Regions from separate parts of the Paenibacillus sp. SEL3 genome, predicted to be linked through region 2. Evidence: riboswitches for the same ligand, from Rfam matches in the RefSeq annotation. Region 2 holds a riboswitch; the other holds the start of a gene.

Region 1 (16,793 bases), 170 kb from region 2:
CATCATTGCGTTAAAGATATCTGCCAGCAGCCAAATGGCTTCCAACTTGATGAACGCACCTCCTGCCACAAGTGCGATGAACAAATAACGGTATGGTTTAATCCATTTGACACCCAGTAAATATTCAACACAACGTTCCCCGTAGTAATTCCAGCCCAGTATCGTTGTAAATGCAAATAAAATAAGGCTAATCGTCACGAGTTCTGCACCAGCCGGAAAGGCACTGGAAAACGCATGCTGGGTCATCAGACCTCCATCGTCATTTCCACTCCATATTCCCGTAACCAGCAACGTAAATCCCGTCAGATTACAAATAATCATCGTATCGATAAATACGCCTGTCATGGATATCAACCCTTGTTCTGCAGGCCATTTCGTCTTAGCAGCAGCTGCTGCAATTGGCGCACTTCCCAAACCGGCTTCATTAGCAAAAATACCTCTGGCAACTCCACTTCGCATCGCCAACATAATCGTCGCTCCGGCAAATCCACCCGTTGCAGATGTGGTCGAGAAGGCCCCTTGTAATACTAAAGCAATCGCATGAGGAAGCTCTCCTGCAAACTTAATGAGTACAATTAAGCAAACTACGATATAGAGCCCCGACATGAATGGAACAATCTTTGTGGATACCTTGGCAATACTTTTGAGTCCTCCAATCGTAACAACAGCAGTTAACACGGAAATAATGATCGCTGTAACTACCGTTGGCACTCCAAAGCTACTTTCCGTCGAAGAAACGATAGCCTTTACTTGCGGAAAAGTACCGATTCCAAATAGGGCTACAAGAACACCAGAAAAGGCAAACAACATCGCCAGCGGCTTGAAACGGCGGCCAAGTCCGTTTTCAATATAATACATCGGACCACCCGAAAATTGTCCGTTCCGGTCTTTAACACGGTATTTAACGGATAATAATCCTTCCGCATATTTGGTTGCCATCCCGAAAAAAGCTGCAACCAGCATCCAGAATAATGAACCGGGCCCACCCAGCTTGATCGCTGTCGCCACGCCAACAATACTTCCTGTACCTACAGTAGCTGCCAGTGCCGTACTCAATGCACCGAAGCTGCTTACATCTCCGCTACCTTCGTCCGGCGCTTTACCAATTAGCTTGAGCGCCAAAGGCAATCGAATAACCTGAAGCAGCTTCAAGCGGATCGTTAGCCACAACCCCGTGCCCATCACGAGAATAAGAAGCGGCGCTCCCCATATCCAGCTGTCAATCGTTTCTAACACATGTACCAAATTCATTTCAACCCGCTCCTCCAGCATATTAGAAAACAAAAAAGAGTCAAATCCGCTGATTCGACTCCTGGAGAGGTTAAAGGCACGAAAAAATACAACCATCTTGTGCAGGTTTTGCCTCTAATAGCTCATAAAAAAGCCTAGGGCATTCCCTGTCACAGGTTATTCGCGTCTCTGTCCTTTTGCCTGAGAGTTTAAGCAGATGTTCTCTGCGGTGCACCTTCGGCGCCCAATTAAGGGTCTCTCCAGAGTTCTGTCCGTTTACGGTCCCCGCTTGTGGCTGTAAACAGCCTAAGCACCTGAGAGTTTTGCCCCTTCGGTCGGAACTTTCGTTCCATCTCCCGCAAACATCAACCAGACATATGAAATTTTTATTCATTATACAGAAAACTTTCAGCTTATTACAAGTGAAAAGTTTGTGAAGCCCTCTGAAATATTATTATTGAGTCTATCAAAAAAGCGGGTACAGCAGATCGCATCCTTAGGATGTCCTCTGCTATACCCGCCCGAGATGATATGGAATTACAATTCTTCACCGTTGGTTGCTATCACATTTTTATACCAATTAAAAGAGTCTTTTTTGGAGCGTTTGAGCGTTCCGTTACCGTCATCATCCAGATCAACGTAAATAAATCCGTAGCGCTTGGACATTTCGGAAGTAGACATGCTCACAAGGTCGATAGGGCCCCAGCTGGTGTAACCAATCAGATCAACACCGTCGGCAATCGCTTCCTTCATTTGGGCAATATGCTGACGCAAGTAATCAATGCGATATGTGTCATGCACAGAGCCATCTTCCTCCACCTTATCATATGCACCCAAGCCATTTTCCACGATGAACAGAGGCTTTTGATAGCGATCATAAAACGTATTCAGTGTAACACGCAGGCCGATCGGATCGATCTGCCATCCCCAGTCGGAGGACTGCAGATACGGATTTTTCACGCCGCCAATCAGGTTTCCTGCTGCTTTCTCGCCTTCTGGACCTGCCGATACGGTCAAGGTCATGTAGTAGCTAAATGAGATAAAATCAACCGTATTATTTTTCAAAATTTCGTCATCGCCGGGTTCTGTCTGGATCACAATATTATTTTCTTCAAAATAACGATTCATATAGTTGGAATATTCCCCACGGGCATGCACATCCGTAAAGAATAGGTTCATCTGATTTTCATGCTGGGCTTTCAGTATATCCGCTGGGTTACACGTATGTGGATAGCTTTCTATACGTGCCAACATACAGCCGATCTGAGCACCCGGGATGATCTCATGTCCCCGTTTGGTTGCCAGTGCACTAGCTACAAATTGATGATGCAATGCTTGATATATCGCTTGCTGTTTGTTTTCTACACGGTCAATAACCACACCGCCACCGGTGAACGGACTCATGGTCATTACATTGATTTCATTAAAGGTCAGCCAGTATTTTACTTTATCCTTATAGCGTGTAAACACCGTTTCGGCATAATTGACGTAATGCTGTATGACTTCACGACCCAGCCAGCCATTATACTTCTGAGTCAGACCTAGCGGTGTTTCATAATGTGACAATGTTACCAAGGGCTCAATATTATATTTGCGTAGCTCATCAAATACATTGTCGTAGAATTGCAATCCTGCTTCATTCGGCTCGTGATCATAGCCATTCGGGAAAATCCGCGACCAGTGGATGGACATACGAAATACTTTAAAGCCCATTTCAGCGAACAATGCAATATCTTCTTTGTAGTGGTGGTAAAAGTCCACACCTTCACGTTTTGGGAAACGGGCATTGACTTTGCCTGCCAAAATGTCTTCGAGTCGCTCGGACGAAATCTCTATAGCGTGATCGTTCTTACGTTCCGCTTTGGGTACATAAGCAATCATGTCTGCGCTGGACAAGCCTTTTCCATCTACGTCAAAAGCACCTTCCAATTGGTTGGCTGCAGTTGCCCCGCCCCACAAGAAGTTTTTCGGAAATCCTTTTAGCATCTTCGTCATGGTATAAAGACCTCTTTCCGTATATAAGATTTTCACTTTGGCCTAAGTAATCCCATCAAATGCTGCAAATGTGAATCCATACCTAACGGTAACCGTTCTCCTTTGAAATGCATTGACAGATGCTTTAAAATAGATGTAATGCCCTCATAAGCATCCTAATTGTTGTAACGCGTTTCATGTCAAGTATTTTTTTCTTATGTGAGGAGAAGCACCATGTCGAATCTTGATCAAATTGCAAAACTGGCGGGCTTTTCCAAGGCTACGGTATCCAGAGTATTAAATCAGTCCCCCCATGTCAGTCATGAAACAAGAGCTAAGATTTTGAAAATCATGCAGGAATTAGATTATGTTCCTAATCGGAATGCCATTTCCCTATCCAAGGGTCAGACGCTTCAGATTGGTATCATCACTTCAACGATTAATGAAATTGTTCTTGCTTTTCTGGACAGCTTTGTAGAAATCGCCGGACAATATGAATTCCAGACCATTATTTATACTTCGGGAGAAGACAAAAAGAAAGAGCTTCAAGCTTTTGAAGATTTAAAAAGAAAAAGAGTCGACGCGCTGGTCATCATTTCCTGCGTGAATGACACTGATTTTTTGAGTACCTATTGTAAATATGGCCCGATCGTGGCCTGGCAACGAATGGAGCATACCGATATTCGCTCCGTCGCAATGGATCAATATGAAGGTTACATGCTAGCATTAAAGCATTTGATACAAAAAGGCTATACCCGTATAGCCAATGCTTTTGGTCGTCCGAGCAGCATCAATACCCATAGCAGACAACGAGCCTATGAACAGATCATGAGTGAGCACAATCTGCCAGTGTTGCAACACTGGAATCACTCTTCAATTTATAATATCCGTGATGGCGAACAGGTCGTACGGGATTTGTTACAGCATCGGGGGGAATTCCCAGAGGCTATTTTATGTGCTAACGATTATGTAGCTGTGGGCATTCTCTGCGAAGCACGCAGACAACGGCTGAACGTACCGGGAGATCTGGCGATTGTTGGGTTTGATAACACGGAGCTGTCGCATACGTTGGGGATTACAACGATTCAAAATCCTATCATGGCTCAAGCACAAAATGCTTTTTTCATGCTTTCCCCCCAGCTGATTGGACGCCAAATGGAGCTTCATTCGCTAGAGTACAGCCTCATTGAACGTACGACCACATAAGGTAACGCTTTACTTGCAAATTAGGCAAAAGGGTCTTGATATAAAATGTTTTTTGTCGAAACAGAATAAAAAATGTTGAAATCGCTTTTTTTTGTGCTACAATAGCACTATATCGAAGGATTGTGACCGGTGATGCGGGCAATGCCTGAGTTCAATTGAGTACTATTGCTAACAATAGTATTGAATTGTGCTTAGGCATTTTTTATTGGTAAAGGATGGGAGGGGGAACTTCAATGATTATTGAGAAGGTGCTCAATAACAACGTCCTATTGACTAAAAACGATAAAGGCAAAGAGGTCATCGTGATGGGAAGAGGTATTTCCTTCAAAAAGGTGGCTGGCGATCAAGTCGATGATGATAAAATAGATAAGATTTTCATGTTAAATGAAAACGAGTTCACGGCCAAACTAACCGAGCTGCTGAACGATATTCCTGTATCTCATCTGGAGGTCGTGAATGAAATCGTAACCCATGCAACAGAAGTGTTGGATACGGAGTTAAGCGATAATATTTATTTAACGTTGACCGACCATATTCATTTTGCCATACAACGGCAAGAAAAAGGACTGGCACTCCAAAACGCGATGCTGTATGAAATTAAACGCTTTTACAAAAAAGAATTTGCAGTTGGACTGGATGCTCTCCAAAAAATTGAAAATACGCTCGGAGTAAAATTGGGCGAAGATGAAGCGGGATTTATTGCATTGCATATGGTGAATGCACGGATTGACGGTAACGAAATGAAATCTACACTGAAAATGACCGAGATTGTCCAACATATATTGAACATTATTACGTACCATTACGGGATTGTGCTGGATGAGTCTTCTTTTAGCTATTCGAGATTTTTGACACATTTGCAATATTTTGCGATGCGAGTGATTCGTAAAGAAGTCATTCACAGTGGTGAAGAATTCTTGTACAACCAGGTGAAGCAGACGTATACCGAAGCTTTTGCTTGCGCCCAAAAGATCAATGAGTATCTGGAAAAAACATACGATCAATATTTAAGCAAGGATGAATACGTATATCTAACTATCCATATTCATCGGGTAACTGAGCGTAATAACATATAAGACTAACAACTTCATACCCCTCATCGTTCATGGATTGTGACTGGTAAGGCAGGCAAAACCTAAACTGATGGTGAAATCGACGTTCCCTTATAGGAAGAGTGCGCAGTTTTCACCACGAGTTTAGGTTTTTCTTGTTTACAAGGTTAAAAAGATGCATGCCGGCGCATCTTAGCAACAAATGTAAACGGTAAACCCTATCAGTAGCAAGAATAACCCATAAGGAGTTCTAAATATGAGTGATAAAGAACTATCTAAAAAAATAGTGACTCTCGTTGGCGGCGAAGAGAATGTCAATTCCGTATTCCATTGCGCTACACGCTTGAGATTTAAATTAAAAGATCGCACAAAAGCAGACAAAGCTGCACTGGAAGCAACACCTGGTGTCATTACAGTGGTGGAAAGCAGCGGCCAGTTCCAAGTGGTCATCGGCAACAATGTAGGTCAAGTATTTGAGCATATGATGGCAGAAACGAATTTGCAGGATGCAGACAATCCTAATGCCAAAAAGGAAGAATCTTCCGAAAAAACAAATGTTCTCGGCAAAGCGGTCGATATCATTTCCAGCATTTTCTCACCTCTCTTGGGTGCTCTTGCCGGAGCAGGTTTGCTCAAAGGGATTATGGCCTTAATTGCGTCGCTTCATTGGATTGATACTACAAGCGGTACGTATCTCATTTTGAACGCCGCTTCGGACAGCGTATTTTATTTCTTGCCTATATTCCTGGCTATTACTTCGTCCCGTAAATTTAAGACAAATGCCTTTGTATCGGTCGCAGTTGCTGGAGCACTCGTGTACCCGGATGTTATTGCAGCGGTGGACCATCCGGCAAAACTGGCTTTTCTCGGGATTCCAATCATTCTGATAAAATACAGTTCCAGCGTAATCCCAATTATTCTCGCGGTATGGGTACAGTCCTATGTGGAACGTTGGTTTAATTCCTTTGTTCATCAATCGGTTAAAAACATTATCGTCCCTATGCTATCACTGCTAGTTGTTGTTCCGTTGACGTTTTTGGCCTTTGGTCCAGTCGGTAACCTGATCAGTCAAGGCTTGGCGAACGGTTTTACATGGGTATACAATTTAAGCCCATTGATCGCCGGAGCTGTGGCTGGTGCATTCTGGCAAGTGTTTGTTATTTTCGGTGTACATTGGGGCTTCGTTCCTATTATGCTGTCCAATATTGCTACATTGGGTTATGACACGATGCTTCCGATGCTTACAGCAGCCGTACTTTCTCAAGCCGGTGCAACACTGGGGGTATTCCTGAAATCTAGAAATACTCAAATGAAGGCTTTGGCGGGTTCCTCTACACTGGCGGCTGTATTCGGGATTACAGAACCAACGATTTATGGTGTAACTTTGAAATTGAAAAAGCCTTTTATTTATGCTTGCATATCCGGTGGTATTGGTGGCGCTATTATCGCTTCTGGCGGAGCGACTGCAAAATCCTTCTCCCTACCTAGTTTACTGGCGCTGCCAACTTATTTTGGAACTGGATTCTTGTGGGTAGTCATCGGTTTGCTCGTTGCCTTTGTACTCGCAGTTGTGTTGGTTATGATTTTGGGCTTTGATGATCCAAAAGAAGAAACTGCAAAAACAGAAGCTGCGCCTATAAAGAAAGAAGTGACAATCGAGAAAGAAATTCTCGTAAGCCCACTGCAAGGTAAAGTATTGCCTTTGGAACAATCTTCTGATGTTGCTTTTGCTTCAGGTGCTATGGGGAAAGGAATCCTTATTGATCCTACAGAGGGTGTGCTGACATCTCCTGTCAATGGAACGATTACGACCGTATTCCCAACCGGACATGCCATCGGTATTACTTCCAATGACGGAGCAGAAATTCTGATTCACGTTGGTGTGAATACAGTGAAGCTGAAAGGACAATTCCTTGACAAGCGCGTCAAAGAGGGTGATGTAGTGAAGCAAGGGCAATTGTTGCTCGAATTTGATATCGAACAAATTAAGGCGGCAGGCTATACAACGACTACGCCGATTATCGTAACAAATTCCGCTCAATACCTGGACGTATTGAACACAATGGAAACTGAAGTGAAGCGTGAGGATTACTTGTTGACTGTTGTGGTCTAACATTTAATTATCAGACTAGGGCATTTTGCATAAATCCCAGGAGCGTTTTCAAATCAGCAGTATATAGATCGAAATGCTTTAATTCGTCTATATACTGTACTTACAAGCGTTGGGAATCGAATTATGCAAAATGCTGACTAAAGAAGCTTTCCCTACGGGAAAGCTTCTTTTTTATACATAATGAGACAAGTGTTACAGTGAAAAACGAAAAAATCATTTATTGTAAGTTTGAGATTGTAAAAAAAGGAGGGTTTCTGTGAAAAAAGGATATATCGCCGGGTTAAGTGTCATTGTATTGCTTCTCATTGGTATCGCTATTTCAGCTGTAGTTAAATTTCAAGATCTGGAGCAGGTTGTTCAGCAGAAAGATAAAGAGATCCAAGCAAGCAAAAGCAATTATCCCGAAATATATGACCACTTGAATGCGGTTACACTAGATGGTTTTAAGCGTTTGATTCAGCAGGATCAAAGTGTGTTTGTCTATGTCGGCAGACCGAGTTGTGGCGATTGCAATCGGTTTGAGCCTAACTTTAACAAGATGATCGAACAGTATAATCTAGGCTCTAAAATTACTTTTTTGAACGTTCACAAAATCCATAAGGACAAGCCTCAATGGAATAAATTCAAAGAGGATTACAACGTTAAATACACCCCCACTATTGCAGAATTCAGAAACGGCAAGCTGGTTGATAAAATAGAATGGACGCCCAAAAGAGACCTCAGTACGGATGCTGTAAAAGAGTGGCTGACTTCCAAGAAAATTATTATTTTATAAGTCTCTTTTCTATTCAATTCATTACAAACACAGAGAACTGTTTATGCAAAAAAAAGGTATTCATTCGTATAACGCATGAATACCTTTTTAGGAATGAACAGGCATCTAAGCTCTAATAAAAAATAGTTCCTACTACTCTTCACTGCCTTCTGATAAACCTCGTTCGTATCTATCAGTCCCTATATTGTAGACACTTCATGAGTATGGTCGTCAATCGAATCAGGAAATTCATAACGGATAATATCCGTTTCGGATACGATATGTCCGATTTGTGACTCAATGAATTCTAAATCTCCTTCTACTGCCCCTATAAAATGCTTTGTACCGGGTTCAATGACGATGACCTCACCGGGGCTGACTGTCTGTATCACGCCATTGATAGAGACACTCCCGGTTCCAGAAACTATAGTCCAAACTTCTTTACGAAACTGATGCTCATGATAGCTGATAAATCTCCCGTTTGAAATGACCACGCGTTTGGTCACTGTCTGCAATCCACTTGCTGCCGCTTGATGGGATAACACCGTTTGCTTTCCCCAGAAGCGCTCCTCAAAACGTGGTCCGATTTCAATTTCCGCCACCATATCCTTAATTCCTGTGGATGACTGCCGATCCGTAACCAGCACGCCATCCGGCCCGGCAACGACGATAATGTCCGGGACATTCCAGATACTGACCGGAATCTCCAGTTCATTGATGATATGCGAGTCATGTGAAGCTTCTGAAATATATCCTGGACCACTCAGCTTCGAACTTACTTCTCTCACCAACGAATCCCATGTGCCCAAGTCTCTCCACTCTCCATGATATGGAAGCACAGAGAGCTTATGAGTATGCTCTACTACCGCAATATCGAAGCTAGTTTTAGGCAAGTCTGCATAATTTGTCGAAAGAGATTCATAGTCGGATGGTATACCCATTTGCTTCAGAATATCCAATAAAAAGCCCAGTCTAAAAGCAAACACCCCGCAATTCCATAAGGCCCCTTCACGGATCAACGCTTCTGAACGAATCAGATCCGGCTTTTCTACAAATGAACTAACCCTATAATATGGCTGGTCAAGTGAAGGAGAGGCTGAAGGCACAATATATCCGTATTTATCAGAGGGTTCCGTCGGAGCAGCCCCCATTAATGCGATATGGCTTCCTGATTGCTCTAATATGGAAGGAAGCCTGCGCAGATGCTCAAAAAATTCATCCCCCGCATACCCGTCCACAGGCATGACCCCTACGATCTCGTCGCGTGATGCGCCTGCAACGTCATGCAAGTAGGCCGTAGCCAGGGAAATGGCCGGGAAGGTATCCCGCTGAGTCGGCTCCTCAATGACTACAGCATCTCCGCCAATTTGTCCTCGAATCAGCTCGGCCTGAGTTCCACTCGTTGAAAAATAGGCCTCATCTGCCAAATTCGCCTCATCTAATTGCCTCCATATTCGTTGCAGCATACTTTCGGGCCGTTCGTCGTGACGTAGTATGGAAAGAAACTGCTTGGGACGGTTCACATTGGATAAGGGCCACAGACGTTTACCCGAACCTCCAGATAATAAAATCATTCGCAAAGATGCAACCTTCTTCCTGTAAATTAATATTTTTCTTACATTATAAGACTGTTCATTTTTCGCATTTCTGCCGAATACATAAGTATGTATTATCGTGGCAAATACATGATTATGCAATGCTATTGTATCTTTGTCTGTACAGGAGATGTCAGTCATGCCCATAAAAATACTCATCATTGAAAATCAAAAAGGTTTGGCAGATATGATTGCTCTTCACCTTCAGGAGGAAGGCTATCATACCGAGCTTATTTATGACTCTAAACTTGCAATTCCTACACTCATGCGTTTTAAGCCGGATATTATTGTGACCGCTCTAATGTTTTCCGGTAAAGTCGAATGTGCGCTGATCAGCCAAATCCGTCAATTTACCACAGTCCCTATGCTGGTCATCTCTAATAACACCGTGCTGAATATAAGAATAAAAGCTCTGGATGACGGAGCAGATGACTTCTTATGCAAGCCGTTCAGTCTGATAGAGTTAAATGCCCGCATCAAAGCCCTGCTGCGCCGCTGCGGCCGCAACATGCCTGTTGAATCGCCAACCGTTACGCAAAGGCTTAAAAAGGTAAGAGTGTGGGTAAATGATTATCGTCACAGCCTGCTAGTCGATGACCAAGAAATAGAAGTCACTCAAATCGAATTTTCTATTATAAAAGAAATGTCCTGCAATCCAGGTAAAGTCTTTACCCGCAGTGAGCTGATGGATCGGATCAAAGGCGGAGATGGCGCTTATCTGGATCGCACTATCGACGTACATATTTCCAGCCTCCGCAAAAAAATAGAACGTGACCCTAAAAATCCTCAGCACATCCGTACCGTCTGGGGCAGAGGCTACAAATATGAGATGTAGCCGTATCATGGCTACCCATTTCCCCACTGAGCAGCTTGCTTTTTATGGAAGGTTTCGCTTCTTCCATCGCCGATAAGGAAGAAAACAAGCTGCTCCACCCAGTATCCCTATGAGGAACAGTCCCCATCCGAAACGGTAGGCGGAAGCCAGAATAACGACGACTTTCCCGTTCCCGTTACCATTGGTAATAAATCCGGTAGTTACTCCATTCACAGACAGACGGGCTCGCTGATTTTCGCCACCCAGCCTGAACTCCCATAGTGGATTGGGTGATTCGGTCTCCCGGATCAGCACCTGCTGATGTGTCGGATTATATAGCGTAAAACTACGTTCCATGGAATTCTCACGAGTAGCCTGAATGCTTTCCGAAGCATGTGGAGCCATAAAAAAGGTATCCATATCCGTTCCCTCAAACAACGTAAATTGATCCACTGTAATCATGGCTTGATAAGGGATAATGGAATATTCCTTCATTTGAAATAAGCCTGACTGCTTCTTGTGCGCATGCGCTAAAATTTGAAACTGCATCATGGCGGTTCCTGCCGGTGCCTTCACAATTTGATCATAATGATTCCATTGTTCCTTATCTCTCTCCTCCACCTCATCAATATAGGAGGTTTGAAGAACCTGGGACGCTTTATTCAAAAATATGACCTTCATGTGCCGACTTCCAACTTGTGCTGATCGCGCATCCAACTGCACGGCATACTCTTGCAGCGGCTCGGCCTTCATTTTCTTGGACGCATATATATTCCAGTCACAGGAATAGCTAGGTGTGTAACGGATAGAGAGTCCTTCGTCCATAAATGACAGGTTCGTCTGGCCAGGTCGTATATCCGCTACACATCCGACATCCGTGTCTAATGACTCCTTCGTGTTCTCCCCAGGCATTACCGTCACTTCCTGCCCGCCCATTCGATGAATATCTCCAAAACGGCTCAATGACGGTACTTGGCTGTCCAGCACAAGGGTTAAGTGATACTTTCCCTTGGTTAGGAACAGATTTTTGAATTCTATTCGGCCATAGTCGTTCAGCAGACCGGGAATTTGTATGATTTTCTTGGCAAAACCATCCTGATCGGGCACCGTTTCAATAACCTGCTTTTCAGATAAAGAGGTAGCGGGTAACCGCTTATACGACTCTTCCGTACGAATCGTTCTGGTCAGCACCTCTCCCGTCTCTTCATTCACCCACTTCATCGTTAATGACCCATGGTATCCTGCAGGTAGATTAGCCAAAATAGCTGTGGCATAGGTTCCCGTTTTGGCGACTTCCACATCCCTGCTTAACGTCCCCTTCTGATAGCTGATCCCTCGCCCCATACTAAGTCTTGGCAAAGCACGCTCCGTCTGCACATTCCCTTGGGCGTTAAAATCGTTCTCTGCCTCCAAGGTGAAAAAGAGCTTGCCCCGCTTCAATGCCTGCTCCACTGGAAAAGATAACCGATCTAGCTGATCCACAGGCACAATCGCAAATTGATTGACCGCATTAAAACCTTGCAGGTTATTAACCGTGACTGGAGTATCTCCTTTTGGAAAAACATGTTCTCCCAGATCGACCCATTGAAATTGGTTTAAACCATCATCCTGGGTCTTGATACTAACCACTTTGTCCGGTAACGTGACTTGTAATTTCCCGCCTGCCTTATTCATAAACACTCTGGCATATACATGCGAGGTTTGAGGTTGATCCAGTTTTTTGTGCATCGTAAACGTGTTAGGCTTACTGTATTGCCCCAAATCACGTAGCTGGATATCATGAATCCACCAGTAATTTTTTTGCTGTGGACGCTGCAGGGTTAACAAATCCATTCGCATCCAATAGCTGCCGGGCGGCGACACGTATTCCCCGTAAAATTTCACACTGTCAAAATTATATCCCTCCGAAGGCGCCACGACATAGCTAACCCCCAGTTCACGCATTTGCTTATCGTAAAATCTCATTTTCACATGCATTTTGTTCGTTCCGCGACCGGAAACAGTAATTTGGAACTGATACGGATTATTTTCCTTGGCTTCCAGCAAACCCGATCGAGCGACCTGCCATATATTACTCGGGTCACCCTTCATAATTTCGCCATGCAGAGTTGGCACATCATTCAATTCCTCACGGGGATTAGCCTGCACACTGAACAACTGCGGGTTATCCGGCTTGAAGAAGGTTTCGGTCCGCAACATGGAATCAAAGTCCACAACCGTCTTCCCTTCGATGCTGCTCATCTGATACGGGGCCACATCCAGCTTCTTACTGGCAAAGGTGACCGCAATCCCTGCATCCATTTCCATATCGAACGGAAAGTTCCGTATATTTTGGGAGGATAAATACCACAACCAATCGTTGGTCGAGGCAAAGGTTTTGGACCATTTTAAAAAGGCATTACCATCCTCAATGGCATCAAAAGGCCGTAAGTAATCCTCTGCTGGAAGCTGTGACAATAGCAAGTCATTAAAGGACACCGCTTCCACATAATCCCCTTTGTTAATCGTCTGGACGGTTTTTAGCTCAGGCTTTAACGCACTGAACAGCACTCCAAAGCGGCTAAAATCAAAACCGGGCAGATGGCTGTAGCTCTCCAGCCGGCTAAAACCGTAAGGTGTTACAATTTTACTCGCAAGGATGTTCATATAGGGTGGTGTCTGGTCGAGATTGAATATGGAAAATAGCCCGTTCTGGTACGTACGTTTCAGCCCGGTCTGACCTTCCAGCTGAGAGAGGTGGAAATCCTGACGCTTCTCCTGTCCCACATATTCATCATGGTAGACCAACTGGTTAACACCAAAGGTAGAGAACAGCCAACCTAATCGGGAGCTTAATCCGTTGTCCATGACATACTGTAGAAAATTCATATAGTATGTAATACCGGGATCATTGCCCTCATGATGAAAGATCGTATTTTTAGGAGAAGAGTATACCTGAAAATCTCCCGTTGCCTTTTCGTTTGCGGTCTTCCCTTTATTCCATTTGGGCGTGGCTACTCCGTTATAGCTCTGAATCATATTGTCAGCAATCGGAAAGTATAATGCCTTGCTATCGAAACGATCCGGATCAGTCAGCTTTTCAGCCATTTGAGCATAAGCCTCTGGCACTTGTACTGGCTTGTAGTACCCCTCAATGAACTGAGTGCGCAAGGGAGCAAAATATACCCCCAGGCACAAGACAACGATAACGACCGCCAGCTTTTTATATACACGCTGTAGCGGCGAGGATCCGAACCATTCCATAAATTGAATGACACCAAAGGTCAGCAACACCCCGAAGTTAAGGGCAATCAGTCCAATAAATTTGTTAGGATCACGGAAAACCGAACCAATCACAGGGGTTTTCGTAACCAGAATGACAAACCACTTGGCAATCGATGGGAACGTCGTCCCGGTAGCTGCAACCAGAAACAGCAGCGTAAGTAGCGAGAAGATCAGAATGATCGGATTTTTATGTGAACGTGTCACCATCGCATACCCGATCAATAGCAACAAAAATCCCCCTCCTACATAAAACATGACAGGCAGTGAGGACAAGGAAAACATGGGCCACCAATAGCTCAGTAAATAACCCACATTATTTAAACTGCTGTTGCGGCTGAACAGAGACAACGTATCCACGACATTGATATTATGCTGAGACGCTTGAGCGTCCATCAACATGCTACCGACATATAGAGACAACCAATAAAAACTGAGCAGACCGAAAAACATGCCAAAAATGATCCCTTTACGCAAAAAATTGCCGTATAACGGCTGCAAATAGGTGCGACCAGCCTTACGGTGGGTCCAGGTCAGCTTGATCAATAGCAACATGGTGAACAAGCCCAAATAAATCATGCCGAAGAAAAAATAGTGAATTGCCGCAGCACTAACGGTGAATACCGCAGCCAACAGAAACAGGTCGATCCAGTTCCGCTGATACAGCTTGTGGGAATGATAGTTTTTAATTTGTTGAATTTGAAACTTGGGGTCCACCGCACTGAAAAAGAACCGCAGCATTAACGGAAATAAACTATATCCACAGAGCAAATAAATATGCTGAATGCGGAAAATAACCCACGGATTCAACGCATAAAACAACGAGCCGACCATGATGGCAAAAATACGGGTCTTCGTAAAGCTTGGTGAATAATACACGCTAACCAATCGTTTGGCAAAGGCATACATCGAAAATGCCGAAACAAATAACAAGCCTGTAATAAACGACTTGAGCAAGACCGGTCCGCTTTCGTCAAATAAGAGTGACAGTCCATAGAAGGGCAAGATGTACAGGATACGTGGAGCATTGAACAAGGTCGAGGTAGACCATCGCTCGTTCCATACCCCGGTTATTTCCTCCAGATACCGATGAGAGGTGGCTCCAAAAGCAATGTCGCTAAACACAATTTGCCCTGGTCCATAGATGGGTGCAAGATATGCAACAATCGCAATCAGCATCAACATCATTGCCGCCATATCGTAACGATAGTGAAATACCCATTTTTTCATGCTTGTCCCCCTCTCTTGAACTTCTCGTATATCTGTCGGTTATCTTGGACCTATCTTCTCAAACGAACGATTGCCTGCAAGCCCTGATCGGTATTACGCAGCTTTAAACGGCCGCCTATGGTCTTCAGGTATGCATCCATATGGTACAAGCTGAATGCATGCTCCTGCGAGTTTTGGGAATAGTCTGGCTGGAAATAGCTCCAACGCATTTTATCATCAATCCCGCCGCCTGTGTCCTCAATGATAATAACAATTTCTCCTTCTTCCAGCCGTGAACTAACCTTAAGCACTTGAGATTGTCGCTTGGACCGCAGACCTGTTTGGCCCTGTTCTTGATCCTCAGGCTGTTCTCCGCCTTGGCGTCCCATGGCCTGCACTGCATTTTCCAGCAGTCCCTGAATCGTTTTGTACAGCATGGGTGCTTGTGCTGCAATCGATGGAACAGGCTCTTGCCGCAAGATCACTTGAATGTTCTTCATGTTCAATGAACGGTTCGCCCATTTCAGCGACTCAGACAATATTTCATTCATATCTGTAAAGCTAATTCCACTATTATCATGCATCTTCTCTTCCAGCTCATCGCGCAAGCTACGAACTCCCGTCAGTAACTCTCCCAGTGAGGATTCCTGTCTGAGGCGACCCTGGATAAAATTTTCATTCAACTCGCGAAAATACTCCAGTTCCTCATGAGAGGCTCCTTTTCCCTGACTGGAAGCCGCTTCAAAGCGGTTTGCTAGATCATGATAGAATCCCAGCAACTTCAAATCATCACCACCTGTGAGACGGCTAGTCTGCTCTTGCAGCTCTTGTAGCTGCTGCTCAATCGTCTGCATTAACGGCAAATAATACATGTCCTGCTGCTGTCGCATATCTTCATCTCGCCGTTGATCACGCACCTGGTTGTTCACGATGGCATCCTTCACAATCCTTTTGCGGAACTGTACGAGCATGGCCCACAGAATGAACAATATTAGAACCATGACCATCCACAACTGTTTGCCGAAGGAGCTGATTCGCTGTGCTGTATCCTCGCTGACATCCTTAACCGATATGTAAAGGGCTTCTTCCCCAATGCGGCTAAATCCTATCCCGTATTTTTCACCGTCATCTTCAATGACACCTGTATTGCCCTCCAGCAGCCTACGGGTGACGCCCGTGATGTCCGTTCGGTTAATATCCGGATTACTTCGGGAAGCTACAACTTTAAATTGACCGTTATAAAATAAAGTCTCATACTGGTTAACCGGTTTACTTTTAATAATTCCGCTGAGCATATCAGCGTCAACCTTGCGCACCATAAAACCGCCCATCTGCGCTCCTTGAATCCTGCATGCGATATACTGGGCAGGCTGATGATCCTCTGTCACAAAAGAGCTTACTGCACAACCATTTTGCAGCCACTTAATCTGCTGGACCGCACTTTTCATCTCACGATTATCTCGTCCGACCATCACATGATACTGTTCATCCAGCACATAAAAGGCCCCGCTTTCACGCTTAAACCCCTCAGGATACTGGCGTGTTCCCTGATTCAGCATATCTCTGCCCAGACTGGACGACAGCT
Region 2 (16,793 bases):
TTTGCCGCCGCCTGTTTATCCCAAGTGTCAATTATGCCGTGAAAACGTTGGATATGCAGGAAGAGTAAATCATCCGTCCCGTCAAAATTTGCGTATCATTCCGGTGGAATTGAATGGGGAACCGTGGTTTTTTCAATATTCACCCTATGTGTATTACAACGAGCATTGCATCGTGTTCCATCATAATCATGTACCGATGAAGCTCACGAAGGATACACTGCGCCGATTACTGGCCTTTACGAAAGCGTTTCCGCATTATTTTATTGGCTCCAATGCGGATCTGCCGATTGTCGGCGGATCGATTCTGACCCATGATCATTTTCAGGGTGGTCGTCATACATTCCCAATTGAAAAAGCGGGTGTGGACGGCGTATACCATAATGAAGCGTTCCCGCAGGTTACAGCAGGGATTGTAAATTGGCCGATGTCGGTCATCCGTTTTACGTCAACAGATGCCGAGGCGCTGTTGGAAGCGGGAAATGCTGCTTTTGAAGCCTGGAAAGCTTATAGTGATCCTGTAGCTGATGTCCTCTCTCATACAGAGCAAGAGGGGGAAACGATTCCGCATAATACTGTGACGCCGATTGTGCGCCGTGATTCCGAAGGCAGGTATCAGATGGATCTCGTACTGCGCAACAACCGAACGAGTGAAGAGTACCCGGAAGGTATTTTTCATCCTCACCGCGAGATGCATCACATCAAGAAGGAAAATATCGGTCTGATCGAAGTTATGGGACTTGCCATATTACCGGGGCGGCTCAAGGATGAACTGGATGGAATTGCAGATATTTTGTGTGGGGATGACAAACTGGCTGTGGCTGTACAGCAAGAAGGACATCCGCTGTTTAAGCATGCAGACTGGATTTACCAGTTAAACACTCGGTTCGGTCGTTTGCCTGACAAGGAGACGGCTGTTCGTACCATACAAAATGAGGTTGGACTGAAATTCAGTGAAATTTTAGAGCATGCAGGAGTATATAAACGGAATCCGTCCGGACAGCAGGCCTTTGGTCGTTTTATGAAACAATTGGGATATACTTTGGGAGAATAAAATTGCTTGCGAAGCACATACTATACTACGAGAACCCTCCCAAGATATGACATGGAACCATGCTCCTCAAGGAGTGTGGTTTTTTTCTGAAAACAAAGCAGATTTGTTTCCTGTAACCGAAAAGGTTATAATAGAGTAGTTTCTTAATATTAAACTTTAGAACTATTGGAGGCGAGCGTTTGCGATGAAAGCATTCGAATTTTATAATCCTACACAATTGATCTTCGGTAAAGGACAATTGGAGGCTCTCAAGCGTGAAGTTCCTAAATATGGTAAACGTGTATTGCTTGTATATGGCGGCGGCAGCATTAAGCGCAGCGGCTTGTATGATAATGTAATAGGTTTGCTTGGTGAAATCGGTGCAGAGGTAACGGAACTGGCTGGTGTGGAACCGAATCCTCGCTTATCTACAGTACATAAAGGCGTGGAATTGTGTAAAACACATCAAATCGACCTCGTTCTGGCTGTAGGCGGCGGTAGTGTGCTGGATTGTTCCAAAGCCATTGCTGTTGGTGCAAAATATGATGGCGACATGTGGGATTTTGCAGAGCGTAAAGCGGCACCACAGGCAGCATTGCCATTAGGTACGGTTTTAACTATGGCAGCCACTGGTTCTGAAATGAATGCGGGTTCTGTTATTACAAATGAAAAAACACAGGAAAAATTGGGCTGGGGCAGCGTATTTGCGTTCCCTGCGTTTTCTATTCTTGATCCAGTGAACACATACTCACTGCCGCAAAATCAAACGGTTTACGGAATCGTAGATATGATGTCACACACGCTGGAGCATTATTTCCATCTGGAATCCAATACTCCGGTCCAACTTGGCTGGTGCGAAACGATTTTGCGTACGGTAATGGACGCGGCTCCAGGTCTGGTCAACGATCTGGAAAACTACGAGCTGCGTGAAACAATTATGTATTGTGGTACGATGGCGCTGAACGGCTTCCTGAACATGGGGCTAACAGGTGACTGGGCTACTCACAATATCGAGCATGCGGTGTCTGCTGTTTATGATATTCCACATGGTGGAGGACTGGCTATTCTGTTCCCGAATTGGATGAAACACAATCTGCATGTGAAGCCTGAACGCTTCAAACAATTGGCGGTCAATGTGTTCCATGTAAACCCAGAAGGCAAGAGTGATGAAGAAGTGGCGCTGGAAGGTATTCAGGCGTTGCGTGATTTCTGGAACTCGATTGGTGCACCAAGCCGTCTGGCTGATTACGAGATTGATGCGTCCAAAATCGATGTTATGGCTGATAAAGCTGTGAAATTCGGATCTTTTGGTGGCTTTAACAAGCTCAATCGCGAAGATGTAGTCGAAATTTACAAAGCATCCCTGTAAAACGACATTTGTATCATTTAAAGCACGTTTGTGCGTCATTAGACGTACGAACGTGCTTTTTTGGGTTTGATTTGGGATATTGGAGGAAAATTTTGAAACTTTTTTAGGTTGAATACGTAAACATAGTTATAGACTGGAAACCAGACTGAAAAGGTACATGGAAGGAGGAGTCGCATGGAAACCATATTTTGGTGGCTATTGGCAGGGGGCGCTATCTTTACCGTGGTCAGTGTGCTGATCGGAGATGTACTCGGTAGTTGGCTGGATGGTGCATTGGAGCTGCCGGGCCTTGATTGGTTCAGACCTGTCGTTTTACTTGGAGCCATGACCGCTTTTGGCGGAGCTGGAGTACTGCTGACAAAGTATACCGGGCTGAGCACGGGATGGGTCGTCGTGCTTGCTTTAGGGATTTCGTTTGTCATCGGAATACTCGTGTTCTTTGCGTTTATCAAACCCATGGCGAATTCGGAGGTATCCAGCGGCTTCTCCATGCGTGAGCTGACTGGCCGGATTGGTGAGGTTACCATTCCTGTACCTGAGGTTGGTTACGGGGAGGTTATGATCCGCTTGGGTGCAGGCAACACCATACATACAGCATCGAGCTTCGATCACAAACCGCTTGCTGCGGGAACCCGTATCGTTGTGGTTGAGGTCGCAGAGGGCGTCGTCCGCGTAGCGTACCTGGACACCTAGACGGCGCATTCGCTTAACTTGAAGGGAGCGTGATCGGGAGTGTCAAATTTGCAAGATATTGTGTTGGTCCCTGGGATTGTTGTTATCGTTATCGTCATATTAGGGATCGCCTTTTGGGCCCGCTACAAAACGGTAGGGCCGGATGAAGGAATGATTGTGACGGGTTCTTTTCTGGGAAATAAAAATATTTCCGAGGATGACTCTGGACGTAAAATTAAAATTGTACGCGGCGGGGGGGCCTTCATTTGGCCTATTTTCCAGCAGTCCGAATTCATCTCTCTGTTGTCCCATAAACTGGACGTAACCACACCGGAAGTGTATACGGAGCAAGGAGTTCCCGTGATTGCGGATGGTGTGGCGATCATCAAGGTCGGCAGTTCTATTGAAGATGTGGCTACAGCAGCCGAGCAGTTCATCGGGAAGCCACTGGAGGCTCTTAGGGGAGAGGCTCAGGAAGTACTGGAGGGGCATTTGCGCGCAATCCTCGGCTCGATGACAGTGGAGGAAGTTTATCGTAATCGGGATCGGTTTGCGCAGGAAGTACAGGGCGTGGCTGCTCGTGATCTAAAAAAAATGGGCTTGCAAATCGTTTCATTCACCATCAAAGATGTGCGTGATAAGCACGGATATCTGGATGCGCTTGGTAAGCCGAGAATTGCCGCTGTGAAACGGGATGCTGAGATTGCGGAAGCCGAAGCTGTGCGGGATGCCCGAATTCAGAAGGCGCGTGCGGAACAGGAAGGCCAGAAGGCCGAACTGCTGCGAGATACCAACATTGCCGAGGCAGCCAAAGAGAAAGAACTGAAAGTAGCTTCGTTTAAAAAAGAACAGGATACAGCGAAGGCAGAAGCCGATCAGGCTTATCACATCCAGGAGGCCCGTGCCAAGCAGACTGCCGTCGAGGAGCAGATGAAGGTCGAGCTGGTGCGCAAAGAACGGGAAATTGACCTTCAATCCAAGGAAATACAGGTACGTGAAAAGCAATATGATGCGGAAGTGAAAAAGAAGGCAGAAGCCGATCGGTATGCGGTCGAACAAGCGGCGGAAGCAGATAAATCGCGTAAAATGCGTGAGGCTGAATCACTGCAGTACTCGATTGAGACACAGGCTAAAGCGTCAGCTGAACAAAAACGTCTAAACGGGCAAGCAGAAGCGGATGCCGAACGCGCCAAAGGTACGGCAGACGCAGATGTCATCCGTTTGCGTGGACTTGCAGAAGCGGAGGCCAAGGAAAAACTGGCGGAGGCGTTCCAGAAGTTTGGAGAGGCTGCCGTGCTCGATATTATCGTAAAAATGTTGCCTGAGCTGGCTGGACGTATTGCCGAACCGATTGCGTCCATTGATAAACTCACCGTAGTTGATACAGGAAAAGGAGAAGGAGCAGCGCGTGTCAGTAATTATGTCACCGAACTGATGGCTACGGCGCCCGAGATGCTGAAAAGTGTATCCGGTATTGATGTGGAACAGTTAATCAAGGGGCTGACCACTGGGAAAAAAGGCCTTCATTCCGTGCCGTCCTCCGGTGAAGCGAACAAGCAGCCTCTTCCAGCCTCGGTGGAGGCAGCACTAACAGATAAAGAATAACGATAAGTCTTTGGGAGCTTCTATCCCTAACCAAAAGACCGCTTTTCATCACAGCATTTTCCGGCAATGTGATGAAAAGCGTTTTCTTTTTATTGACCTTTAGCCGAATATTTGGTACTTTAACGTGGATTCCTCTGAGCTTCATGCTATAATTCTTAGGATCAAGGTTCTGATAAAAGAGGTGCGGATGTGAGCAGCCTAAAAGTGGCCAAAGCGCTGAATAACAATGTGATTATAGGAATGCACCCCGAGCATGATGAGGTTGTCGTGATTGGAAAAGGAATCGGTTTCAATCGCAGACCCGGCGATCTTATGCCGTTGGATTCAGTTGAAAAATTATTTATATTAAAAAGCCATGAAGAACAGGAGCAATACAAACGGTTGCTTCCTGAGCTGGATGAAAAGCTCATCGAGGTCATCGGTGAGGTGCTTCATCTTGTTCAGCTTCAAGCAAAGAAGCCTCTAAATGAGCACATTCTGATTGCTTTAACTGACCATATCGCTTTTTCCATCAACCGTCATAAACAGGGAATTACGATTCATAATCCGTTTTTGTATGAGACTAGGGAAATATATCCTCAGGAATACAAGATGGCTGAGCAGGCTGTTGCTTTAATCAGGGATAAGATGAATGTAGATCTGGGAGAAGATGAAATCGGATTCGTGGCCCTGCATATTTATAGCGCTATGACAAACCAGCATATTTCCGAGGTTAGGAAGGATTCTCGTCTGATTGCTGATATGGTTCAGGTTGTCGAGACGACACTGGATTATCGAATTCCTCTCCAATCCCTTGATTATTCTCGACTGCTGACTCATCTGAGGTTTGCGATTGAACGTGTGCGCCGGGGAGAGATTGTGCAGGAGATTTATCGATTGGACAAGCTTTTGAACGAAGAATATCCAGAAATGTATATGCTGTCCTGGAAACTGACGAAGATTATGGAGAAAAGGCTACGTAAACCTGTTTATCCGGCTGAGGTTAGTTATTTGACAATGCATCTGCAGCGGTTGTCCCAACGCAAAGAGCAGGGGGAGCAACAAAAAGTGATAAAACCGGAATAAAAAAGTATTGCCTCGCATTTAGCGGGGTGCTATAATCAATTCTGCAATGAGGAAGACAACAACTGAACATTTAACGTGTTACTGATTCGATCAGGCATGAGTTGCTTTAAGTTATGATTGTTTACAGCCTACTGGGGTAAGCTATATCCCAAGGTTGTTTTCAAACATACTTAAATCGGCTCATGCCTTTTTTGTTGTTTTGCCTCTGTTCTAAATTTCAGAGAAGGATGTGGAAGGTATGTTTAAAAAGCTTTTCGGCGTTTTACAGCGTGTCGGTAAAGCATTAATGCTTCCTGTAGCGATTTTGCCAGCTGCGGGGCTTTTATTGGGTATCGGTAACATGCTGGTCAATCCTGATTTTCTCCAGTACATTCCGGCATTAAATGCGGGCTGGGTTCAATCGGTTGCGACGATCATGATGAATGCCGGACAAATCGTTTTTGATAATCTGGCACTGTTGTTCGCAGTCGGCGTAGCCGTCGGTCTAGCGGGCGGTGAAGGTGTAGCAGGTTTGGCTGCCATCATCGGTTACCTCGTTATGAACATTACTCTGGGTACAGCCGTGGGTGTCACACCTGGTCTGATTGCTCAAAAAATACCGGGTTATGCGAACGTGTTGGGAATTCCAACGCTTCAAACCGGGGTGTTCGGCGGGATAATCATCGGTATACTGGCCGCAGCCATGTACAACCGCTTTTTCAAAATTGAGCTTCCTTCGTATCTGGGCTTTTTCGCGGGTAAGCGTTTCGTTCCAATTGCAACGGCGGTATCCTCACTTATTGTCGGACTAGCACTGGTTCTGATCTGGCCTCCAGTTCAACAAGGACTTAACGCAGTATCTCACTTTATGGTGTATTCCAACCCGACTTTGTCGGCGTTCCTGTTCGGGGTTATCGAACGCGCGCTGATTCCATTTGGTTTGCATCACATTTGGTATTCACCGTTCTGGTTTGAGTTTGGTGAATATGTTAACAAAGCAGGTCAAACCGTTCACGGTGACCAGCAGATCTTCTTCAGCCAGCTTCGCGACGGAGTGGCTTTGACAGCAAGTACGTTCCAAGTGGGTAAATTCCCATTCATGATGTTCGGTTTGCCAGCAGCAGCGCTTGCGATGTACCATGAAGCAAGACCAGAACACAAAAAATATGTAGCAGGTATTATGGGTTCAGCAGCATTGACTTCGTTCTTGACAGGTATTACGGAGCCACTGGAATTTTCCTTCCTGTTCGTAGCTCCACTGCTGTTTGCAGTACACTGTATATTCGCAGGTCTGTCATTTATGACCATGCAAATTTTACATGTCAAAATCGGTATGACCTTCTCAGGCGGATTTATTGACTTCCTGATTTTCGGGATTATTCCAACCCGTACGCCTTGGTGGTATGTAATCATCGTCGGTCTGATTTTGGCAGTTATTTACTACTTCGGATTCCGATTCATCATACGGAAATTCAACTTGAAAACACCAGGGCGTGAAGAAGCCACAGAAAATGTGGATGGCGCAGCAACTGGTAGTAGTGATGAGCTCCCACACAACATTTTGGCAGCTTTCGGCGGTTCATCGAATATCAAGCATCTGGATGCTTGTATCACACGTCTTCGGATCGAGGTTAATGAGAAATCGAACGTTGACAAAGCTCGTCTGAAACAACTTGGCGCATCGGGTGTCCTTGAAGTCGGTAACAACGTACAGGCAATTTTCGGTACACGTTCCGACACCATTAAATCTCAAATGGCTGATATCATGGCTGGACGTACACCTGCACCAGCTCCGGCGCAACCTGCTCCACAAGAGGAGAAGGAAGCTGGAGAAGAACAACAAACCATTATTGTAGAAGATATTGTAATGCCTGTTAACGGCGAATTGGTTGATATCTCGACGGTTCCCGATCCGGTATTTGCAGAACGTATGACAGGTGACGGCTTTGCGGTCGTGCCAAATGATGGAACGATTGTGTCCCCTGTTTACGGCAAAGTATTCAATGTATTCCCGAGCAAGCATGCGGTTGGTATCCAATCCGATGGCGGTAAAGAAGTGCTTGTTCATATCGGGGTGAATACAGTGAAGCTTAAAGGTCAAGGATTTGACGTTTTGGTGAACGAAGGCGATCTTGTGTCAGCTGGCCAGCCTATTATGAAAGTAGACCTGGAATACGTGAAGGCAAACGCTAAATCCATCATCTCACCTGTCATTTTTACTAACCTTCCTGAAGGTTCTTCGGTAACTTTAAACAAAACTGGAGTATTGAAGGCTGGCGAAGATGGTATAATTACGATAAAATAAACTCTATGTGTTTCGGATTAGTTGATTAGGCGGCTTAGGCCGTCTGATCAATTATTCGGTATACTGCGTGTAAACAAATATTATCTTTAGGAAAGTGGGAGGAACAAATTATGCAAACAACTTTTAGAATTACGGATGAAGACGGTATCCATGCACGTCCTGCAACTGCGCTGGTAAATACAGCTAACAAATTCAGCGGTGCTGAATCTTTTGCCGAAGCTAACGGTAAAAAAGTAACTTTGAAATCCATTCTGGGTGTATTGTCTCTGGGTCTGGAACAAGGCGATACTATTAACATTATCTGCGAAGGCGCTGAAGCTGCCGAAGCACTGAAAGCTCTTGAAAATGTAATCGTCAACGAAGGGCTGGGCGAAGTTCATGCTTAAGATTTCTGGGATTGCCGCTTCGGCAGGCATAGCCATTGCCCGGGCGTTTATCTTGGAGCATCCGAATTACGCTGTAGAGAGACGCGCGGTTGGTGATGTTGAAGCTGAAATCGCAAGATTGGATGCGGCTTTGGCACAATCTCAAACCGAATTGGAATCGATTAAGGAGAAAACGCTTAAGGAACTGGGAGAGAAAAAAGCAGAAATTTTTGCATCTCACCTGCTCATTTTGAATGACCCTGAATTGATCGATCCGGTTAAAGCTAAAATCAGAGACGAGCAGCTTAATGCTGACTATGCTTTGAATGAAGTAGCTACACAGTTCATTTCCATGTTTGAAAACATGAAAAGTGCCTATTTGCAAGAACGCGCATCGGACATGCGTGATGTAACCAAGCGGATCCTGAATCACCTGCTTGGTGTTCATTTTGTTAGTCCTGCAGAAATTGCCGAAGAAACGATTGTGCTTGCAGAAGATTTGACACCTTCCGACACAGCTCAGCTGAACCGTGAATTTGTTAAAGGTTTTGCAACGAATATCGGCGGACGTACTTCGCATTCGGCTATTATGGCTCGCTCACTTGAAATTCCGGCAGTTGTGGGAACGAAAAATATATTGTCTCAAGCAAAAAGTGGCGATTTGATTATCGTTGATGGTTTAGATGGTCACGTATTCGTGAACCCTACCGAAGAGATTGTTGCAGAATACCGTGCTAAACAAGTGGCATACGACAAGCAACGCGAAGAGTGGCGCAAGCTGCGCGGCGAAGCTACGGTTTCTGTCGATGGTGTCCATGTCGAACTGGCAGCCAATATTGGTACGCCTAATGATGTAGCTGGTGTCCTGGACAACGGTGGTGAAGGCGTTGGCTTGTACCGTACGGAGTTCTTGTACATGGGACGCGATAAGCTTCCATCCGAAGAAGTACAGTATACAGCGTACAAAACTGTTCTGGAAAGAATGGAAGGTAAACCGGTTGTAGTCCGTACTTTGGATATCGGTGGTGACAAAGAACTTCCTTATCTGGACCTGCCGAAAGAAATGAATCCGTTCCTCGGATTCCGTGCTATTCGCCTGTGTCTGGATCGCCAGGATATTTTCCGCACTCAATTGCGTGCTTTGTTGCGTGCGAGTGTGCATGGTAACTTGCGCATCATGTTCCCAATGATTGCTACGCTGAACGAATTCCGTGAAGCTAAAGCTGTTTTGTTGGAAGAAAAGGAAAAATTGGTAGCTGAGGGTGTATCCGTATCCGAAGAAATTCAACTGGGCATCATGGTAGAAATTCCTTCTACAGCGGTATTGGCTGACCAATTCGCAAAAGAAGTAGATTTCTTCAGTATCGGTACAAACGATCTGATTCAATACACAATGGCAGCGGATCGCATGAACGAGCGGGTTTCTTACCTGTATCAACCTTACAATCCATCCATTCTGCGCCTGGTGAAAATGGTTATTGATGCCGCTCACCGTGAAGGACGTTGGGTTGGTATGTGTGGCGAAATGGCAGGAGATACAACAGCAATTCCGTTGCTGCTGGGTCTCGGACTTGATGAGTTCAGTATGAGCGCCACTTCCATTCTGCCAGCACGTAGTCAAATTTCCAAGTTGTCCCGTGCGGACATGGAAAAACTGGCTACAAAAGCTCTGGACATGCAAACAGCAGAACAGGTTGTTGAATTGGTTCAAAGCATCGAAGGCTAAGGAAGGGTATTACATTTCAAAGGTTATATCTTTTTCCAACAAAAAATTGCTGTGTACATACAGCAGCCGGTATCTAATTAGATACCGGCTTTTTTGCATGCTTTAAAGTAGAATTTGTTTTAACTGCATGAGCAATTCAGTACAGGTTTGCGGGCTGCGGTAGTTTCGTCCAATCGTGTGACTGGAGTAGTATATGGTGCATTGAGCACCAGCTCAGGGTTCTCTTCTGCTTCCCGCGCAATATGAATCATAGTGTCGACAAAAGCATCAAGTGTTTCCTTACTTTCCGTTTCCGTGGGCTCGATCATGATGCACTCCTCTACATTCAGCGGAAAGTAAATTGTAGGTGGATGGTAGCCGAAATCAAGCAGCCGTTTGGCTACATCAAGCGTGCGCACTCCAAATTTTTTCAAGCCTCGCCCCGACATCACGAATTCGTGTTTGCAATGTCCAGGGTAGGGCAGGTCAAAATGTGGAGCGAGCCGATGCATCATGTAATTGGCATTGAGTACAGCACATTCCGATACACGTTTTAAGCCATCGGGCCCGTAGCTACGGATATAGGCATAGGCACGGACGAGAATACCGAAGTTCCCGTAAAAGGCTTTAACCCGTCCAATAGAATCTCCCTGTTCCCGGTCCCAGTGGTACACCCCCTGTGGATCCCGTACGACAAGCGGCTTGGGCAAATAAGGGATGAGCCGTTGCTTTACGCCGACAGGCCCAGCGCCGGGGCCACCGCCACCGTGCGGGGTACTCATCGTTTTGTGCAAATTGAGATGCACTACATCGAAGCCCATATCTCCGGGACGGGTAATCCCCATGATGGCGTTGGAGTTCGCCCCGTCATAGTAGAGCAGACCACCCGCGTCATGCACGATGGCAGCAATGTCAGTGATTTGCTTCTCGAACAGCCCAAGCGTGTTCGGGTTGGTCAGCATGAGCGCAGCGGTGTCGTTGCCTACGGCTTGACGCAGCGCATCCAGATCCACCAGCCCCTCAGGGGTGGAAGGAAGGGTGACTGTTTCGAAGCCTGCGACGGTTGCACTGGCGGGGTTCGTTCCGTGCGACGAATCCGGCACGAGCACCTTGGTACGTCGCTCACTACGTGCTTCGTGGTATGAGCGAATCATCATCAGCCCGGTCCATTCGCCATGGGCGCCCGCGGCGGGCTGAAGCGTGACGGCATCCATGCCAGTTAACGCAGCCAAATCATTTTGGAGCGTATGCAGCAACTCCATGGCACCCTGGATGCTCTCCTCGGGCTGACATGGATGGATTTTGGCGAAGCCTGTATATCGGGCGACATCCTCATTCACCTTCGGATTGTATTTCATCGTACAGGAGCCGAGCGGATAAAATCCATTGTCCACGCCAAAATTGCGCCGGGACAAGGCGGTATAATGCCGAATAACGTCTACTTCGTATACCTCGGGTAATGCTGCAGGTTCGCTGCGCAGCGCATAGTCTGGCAAAAGCGCTGCCACCGGGCGACGGGGAACGTCGCACTCGGGAAGGGAATAGGCGATGCGACCCGGACGGCTCAATTCAAAAATGAGCGCTTGATCGTGTTCCTTTAACAGCTCTTGTTTCTGATCCTGTCCGGTATGTGTCATAGCAATCCCCCCAAGGTGTGCACAAATTGGTCAATCTCTTCTTTGGTTCTTTGCTCCGTCACGGCAATCAACATGTGACCAGCGAGTTCCTCATAGTCCCGGCCCAAATCGTAGCCAGCGATAAATCCAGCAGCTAGCAGCTCGGTCTGGAGTCTGCTCATATCTGTACCCTCAGGCAGTCTAAGGACAAACTCGTTAAAGGTTGGTGCGTTAAACGAGGCAGTTACGCCCTTCAAGCTCAGCAATTGCTCTAAGGCATATCGGCTTTTATGCAAATTTAGCTCGGCTACTTCCTTGATCCCCTGTCTACCCATAACAGATAAGTATACAGATGCAGATAAAGCTAGCAATGCTTGATTGGAACAAATGTTTGACGTGGCCTTTTCGCGGCGGATATGCTGTTCCCGGGCTTGCAAGGTCAGCACGAAACCCCGTTTACCATTGCGATCAGTGGTCTGACCCACAATACGGCCGGGGATACGGCGCATATGTGCCTGAGAAACGGCAAAGTATCCACAAGTCGGACCGCCGAGAGAAGAGGAGATGCCAAGTGGCTGCGCGTCTCCTACCACAATATCCGCGCCCTGTTTGCCGGGTGTCTCCAGCAAGCCAAGTGCCAGTGGGTTGGCACTGACGACCAAAAGACCTTTGTGTGCATGGATGAGGTCAGCCATCGGCTGTAGATTTTCCACGGCTCCGAAAAAGTTGGGGCTTTGGACCAAAACAGCCGCGGTCTGTTCCGATACGGCCGCCGCTAACGCATCAGCATCCGTTACACCGTCCGAACAGCCGATCTCCACGATGTCCAAATTCAATCCGCGTGCATAGGTTGCCAATACCTGACGTGCCTCTGGATGGACGGACCTCGATACGATAAGCTGTTTACGGCGGGTAGCTGCGGCGGACAGTGAGCCCGCTTCCGCCAGTGCAGTCGCTCCGTCGTACATGCTGGCATTAGCTACAGCCATGCCCGTCAATTCGCAAATATACGACTGAAATTCGAAAATGGCTTGTAGCTCGCCTTGGCTTACTTCCGGCTGATAGGGGGTGTAGGCTGTATAGAATTCCGAGCGTGAAGTGATGTGCTGGATGACCGACGGAATATGATGATCATAAATTCCTGCGCCAAGAAAGCTGGCATGTGTGTCTGTATTGGCGTTGTGTCCAGCCAGCTCGGCCAAGTGGCGGGTTAAGGCTTTCTCATCGAGTCGAGAAGAAAGAGGGAGTTCCCCTTGATATCGAATGGCCTCTGGAATGTCACTGAATAAATCATCAATGGATGATACACCCACCACACGCAGCATTTCGGTTTGATCTTGTTCAGTCATAGGGAGATAACGATGCTGCTTCATAGGTTCTGGCTCCTTTCGAAAAGCAAAATTTTAAATCGTAATTAGCTAATAAAAAAGTGTGAGCTGAAAAACCCGGAAGTTCATATCTGACATGTTTGCTTTATTGGAATGAAGAGAGTTTAAGATTAGCGCGGGCGTTTATAAAAGGGTGCTGCCACTACCTCGGCACGCAGGCGTTTGCCACGAATCTCAACCTCCAGCGGTGTGGAGAGGGCGCTAAAACGACTGTCCACCAAGGCGAGGCCCAGATTACGCTTCAAGGTGGGCGACTGAGTCCCCGTTGTGACCTCACCGATGCGTTGTCCTTCTGCGAATACCGGATAATGGGCGCGTGGGATGCCGCGATCAATCATTTCCAGCCCGATCAATTTACGAGGAACCCCTTGTTCTTTTTGACGCTGAAGTGCTTCTCTACCGATAAAATCTCCTTTATTCAGCTTGACGAAGAAACCCAGACCGGCTTCGAGTGGTGAAATTGTGGCAGATAACTCCTGTCCGTATAGCGGCAACCGAGCCTCAAAGCGTAGTGTATCCCGAGCACCAAGTCCAGCGGGAATCAGCCCATACGACTCACCGGAACGAAGCAAACCCTCCCATACGGCGGGTGCTTCCGCGGCAGGTACGTAAAATTCAAAACCGTCTTCGCCCGTATATCCGGTTCGTGAGACGAGTGCTTTTGCTCCGAACAATGGCACGTTCTCATGAAAGTGGAAAGATGCCAGATTCGTAATATCCGTATCTGCCACGGCTGCGGCAATACGTGCTGCTTCCGGTCCCTGCAATGCCAGCAATGCTATTGCATCAGACACATTCTCCATGTGAACGGATGCAGGCACATGACGAAGTAACCAATCCCAATCCTTATCAATGTTGGAGGCGTTCACAACGAGCATGTAGCGCTCCGGTCCTTTGCAGTAAACAAGCAGGTCGTCTACTACACCTCCATCGGGGTAACACAGGAGTGAATATTGTGCCTGACCTGGTTCCAACTGGCTGACATCATTCGTGGTCACCCTTTGTAGAAAAGCTTCGGCCTCTTTGCCTTCAACCAAAAACTCACCCATATGCGATACATCGAATAAACCCGCACGTTGCCGGACGGCCTCATGCTCCTTTTGGATACCGCTAAACTGAACGGGGAGCTCCCAGCCGCCAAAGTCAATACAACGAACCCCAGACTGCGTCCCGTAGGACGAATATAGCGGTGTTTTTCGCAAATTAGTCATGTTTCCACTCCTATCCGGTGTGATCGGCAAAACAAAAAAGACAGGCCGAAAAAAACGTATAGACAGCAGTCTATACTCTTTTTTCAGCTCTGTCCTTGATACCAGAAAGTTACCCCGGTATGTACCGGGTTTCCTCTTGGGTGATCCGCTCCAATAGCGAATGCTCTCCAGAGATGCGTCCGGCAGAGGTCCTTTTGCCTGAGAGATTCACCTGCAATGCAGGCTTACTCCTTCGGCGCTACCTTCGGGATCAGCAGTATATTACCTGGCTTTGCAGATAACAACTTGATCCGATTCGCGTGCACAACTGTCTCACAAGCGGCAACAGCTATGCGAATCTTTTTGGCAGTCTCTCCCTCTGCGTTCATCCGCGTTTGCAGTTGTCGGGGTGTTTCCCAAAGTATTTGCTATAACCCATTAATACGCAAATTCATTCAAAATGTCAATAAAAATGTCATCAAAAACAATAGAAAAAACATTTAATATATAAATAAGGATATGTAAGCGTTTGTTATAAATTATTATATTTTTATATAGAGCGCTATAGGAGGTGATATGAAGTATTTTTGTTAGTATTATTGACATGAGTGTTCTTATTGTCATAATCTTAACCTGTCTAATACAGGTGAGCAAATGCGATTTTATTCATATGGAAGTGAGGGGAACAGAATGGGTGAAGTGAAGCAGCAACTTTGGTATACAGACGAACATGAGTGGGTTCAGCGGACAGAGAATGGAACGGTGCGGATTGGTATTACAGACTTTGCACAGCACCAACTGGGTGATATTGTTTTTGTAGAATTACCTGAGGCGGGAGTAACGATTGAGCAGGGAGCGGAGATCGGTACGATTGAATCGGTGAAGACGGTATCCGACCTTTTTGCTCCGGTGACGGGAACTATATTAAAAGTGAATGAAGCGCTGGAAGGTACACCTGAGCTAGTGAATGAATCTCCTTATGACAAAGGTTGGATGGTAGAAGTAGAGATGGATAAAGATGTGGAGGAAGCATTGGGCAAACTACTGTCGGCGGATCAGTATGAGCAGTTGATTTCGGAGTAATAAATAGAGCAATGCAGCATGAAATAATAGCGTGTTATTCGGAATTTTATATTGATTTTTAATTGAATAAGAGCATCGTTAGTTTGCTCGATTTTTGTATAAAATAGTCGCTATGATTTGACGTAGCGGCTATTTTTTTGTCTTTTTTTGAAAACGTAATTACGTGTGTTGTTCTGATATAGTGGGTTGTCCCCATATAGGAATCATACATAATCCAGCACGGTTTTTCGACTAATTTCTATAGCTACAGGTCATATTAAGAAGAATTATGCAGGTATAATATCTTCCTGGATAATTTAAATTTAAATGTTGTCATCAACGTTCATGACGAAAGTACGTTTTCATTTCGTTGATGAAGATAGCGCTGTCATTTAGTATGAATTTTAAGAAAAGGTAGTGATGCTTACCTACAAGGAGGATTTGAATATGAGTACATTGGACGCAAAGCCAAGTTCAAAAGGAGGCACTCGTGTCGCCGTACAGCGTTTTGGCCGTTTTCTTAGCGGTATGGTTATGCCCAATATGGGAGCCTTTATTGCGTGGGGGTTGATTACGGCACTCTTTATTCCGACCGGATGGTTCCCGAACGAAGGTTTTGCACAGTTGGTTGATCCGATGAAAAATTATTTGTTGCCGCTGCTGATTGGTTATACAGGGGGCACGATGATTCACGGACAGCGTGGAGGTGTGATCGGTGCCATCATGACGATGGGTGTCATAGTAGGAGCCGATATCCCGATGTTCCTGGGCGCGATGGTAGCTGGTCCGCTGGCTGCGTGGATATTGAAGAAGTTCGACAAGGCCATTGAAGGCAAAGTCAGATCAGGCTTTGAAATGCTGGTCAATAATTTTTCGGCCGGGATTATCGGTGCCATTCTAGCACTGCTTGCCCATGTGGCGATCGGCCCGGTTGTACAAATGATCAGTCAAGTGTTGTCGGCAGGGGTACAGTTCCTCGTGAACGCGGGGCTATTGCCGCTTGTCAACCTCATTATTGAGCCCGGAAAAGTATTATTTTTAAACAACGCGCTGAATCACGGAGTATTGAGTCCGATTGCGTTGGAGGAAGCTGCAAGAACAGGCAAATCCGTACTGTTCATGCTGGAATCCAACCCTGGGCCGGGGCTTGGTATTTTGCTGGCCTACTGTCTGTTCGGTAAAGGCTCTGCGAAGTCGTCAGCTCCTGGCGCAGTCATCATTCATTTTTTCGGCGGGATTCATGAAATTTATTTCCCTTATATTTTGATGAAGCCGATTCTGATTCTTGCAGCTATAGCTGGCGGTGTTGTGGGAACCTTCTGTTTCATGTTGACAGGTGCCGGACTGGTTGCTGCTCCTTCACCGGGTAGTATCATCGCCTATTTTCTAATGACGCCAAAAGGTGGATATTTGCCAATGCTGAGCGGGGTGATCGCTGCTGC

What was found. A riboswitch is a leader RNA that binds a small molecule or an ion and turns the genes downstream of it on or off. The one in region 2 is predicted to bind glycine.
Region 1: linked by a shared signal. The riboswitch ahead of ACYCS5_RS05490 (alanine/glycine:cation symporter family protein) and the one ahead of gcvT (glycine cleavage system aminomethyltransferase GcvT) in region 2 are both predicted to bind glycine.

What each region holds. Positions count from the first base shown of each region.
Region 1 covers NZ_CM137725.1:1,161,587-1,178,379, forward strand. Annotated here, with positions in the region: gene ACYCS5_RS05490 (alanine/glycine:cation symporter family protein) at 1-1,251, opposite strand, end outside; glycine riboswitch at 1,410-1,504, opposite strand; glycine riboswitch at 1,523-1,599, opposite strand; gene ACYCS5_RS05495 (glycoside hydrolase family 1 protein) at 1,768-3,225, opposite strand; gene ACYCS5_RS05500 (LacI family DNA-binding transcriptional regulator) at 3,439-4,410, shown strand; gene licT (BglG family transcription antiterminator LicT) at 4,644-5,486, shown strand; gene ACYCS5_RS05510 (beta-glucoside-specific PTS transporter subunit IIABC) at 5,719-7,575, shown strand; gene ACYCS5_RS05515 (thioredoxin family protein) at 7,832-8,350, shown strand; gene ACYCS5_RS05520 (sugar phosphate nucleotidyltransferase) at 8,530-9,903, opposite strand; gene ACYCS5_RS05525 (response regulator transcription factor) at 10,064-10,759, shown strand; gene ACYCS5_RS05530 (hypothetical protein) at 10,802-15,229, opposite strand; gene ACYCS5_RS05535 (ATP-binding protein) at 15,280-16,793, opposite strand, start outside.
Region 2 covers NZ_CM137725.1:995,920-1,012,712, reverse strand. Annotated here, with positions in the region: gene ACYCS5_RS04785 (UDP-glucose--hexose-1-phosphate uridylyltransferase) at 1-1,051, shown strand, start outside; gene ACYCS5_RS04780 (iron-containing alcohol dehydrogenase) at 1,236-2,399, shown strand; gene ACYCS5_RS04775 (membrane protease regulatory membrane protein) at 2,574-3,092, shown strand; gene ACYCS5_RS04770 (flotillin family protein) at 3,141-4,676, shown strand; gene glcT (glucose PTS transporter transcription antiterminator GlcT) at 4,866-5,741, shown strand; gene ptsG (glucose-specific PTS transporter subunit IIBC) at 5,980-8,025, shown strand; gene ACYCS5_RS04755 (HPr family phosphocarrier protein) at 8,136-8,411, shown strand; gene ptsP (phosphoenolpyruvate--protein phosphotransferase) at 8,404-10,116, shown strand; gene gcvPB (aminomethyl-transferring glycine dehydrogenase subunit GcvPB) at 10,236-11,732, opposite strand; gene gcvPA (aminomethyl-transferring glycine dehydrogenase subunit GcvPA) at 11,729-13,084, opposite strand; gene gcvT (glycine cleavage system aminomethyltransferase GcvT) at 13,210-14,310, opposite strand; glycine riboswitch at 14,487-14,586, opposite strand; gene gcvH (glycine cleavage system protein GcvH) at 14,980-15,372, shown strand; gene ACYCS5_RS04725 (PTS mannitol transporter subunit IICB) at 15,799-16,793, shown strand, end outside.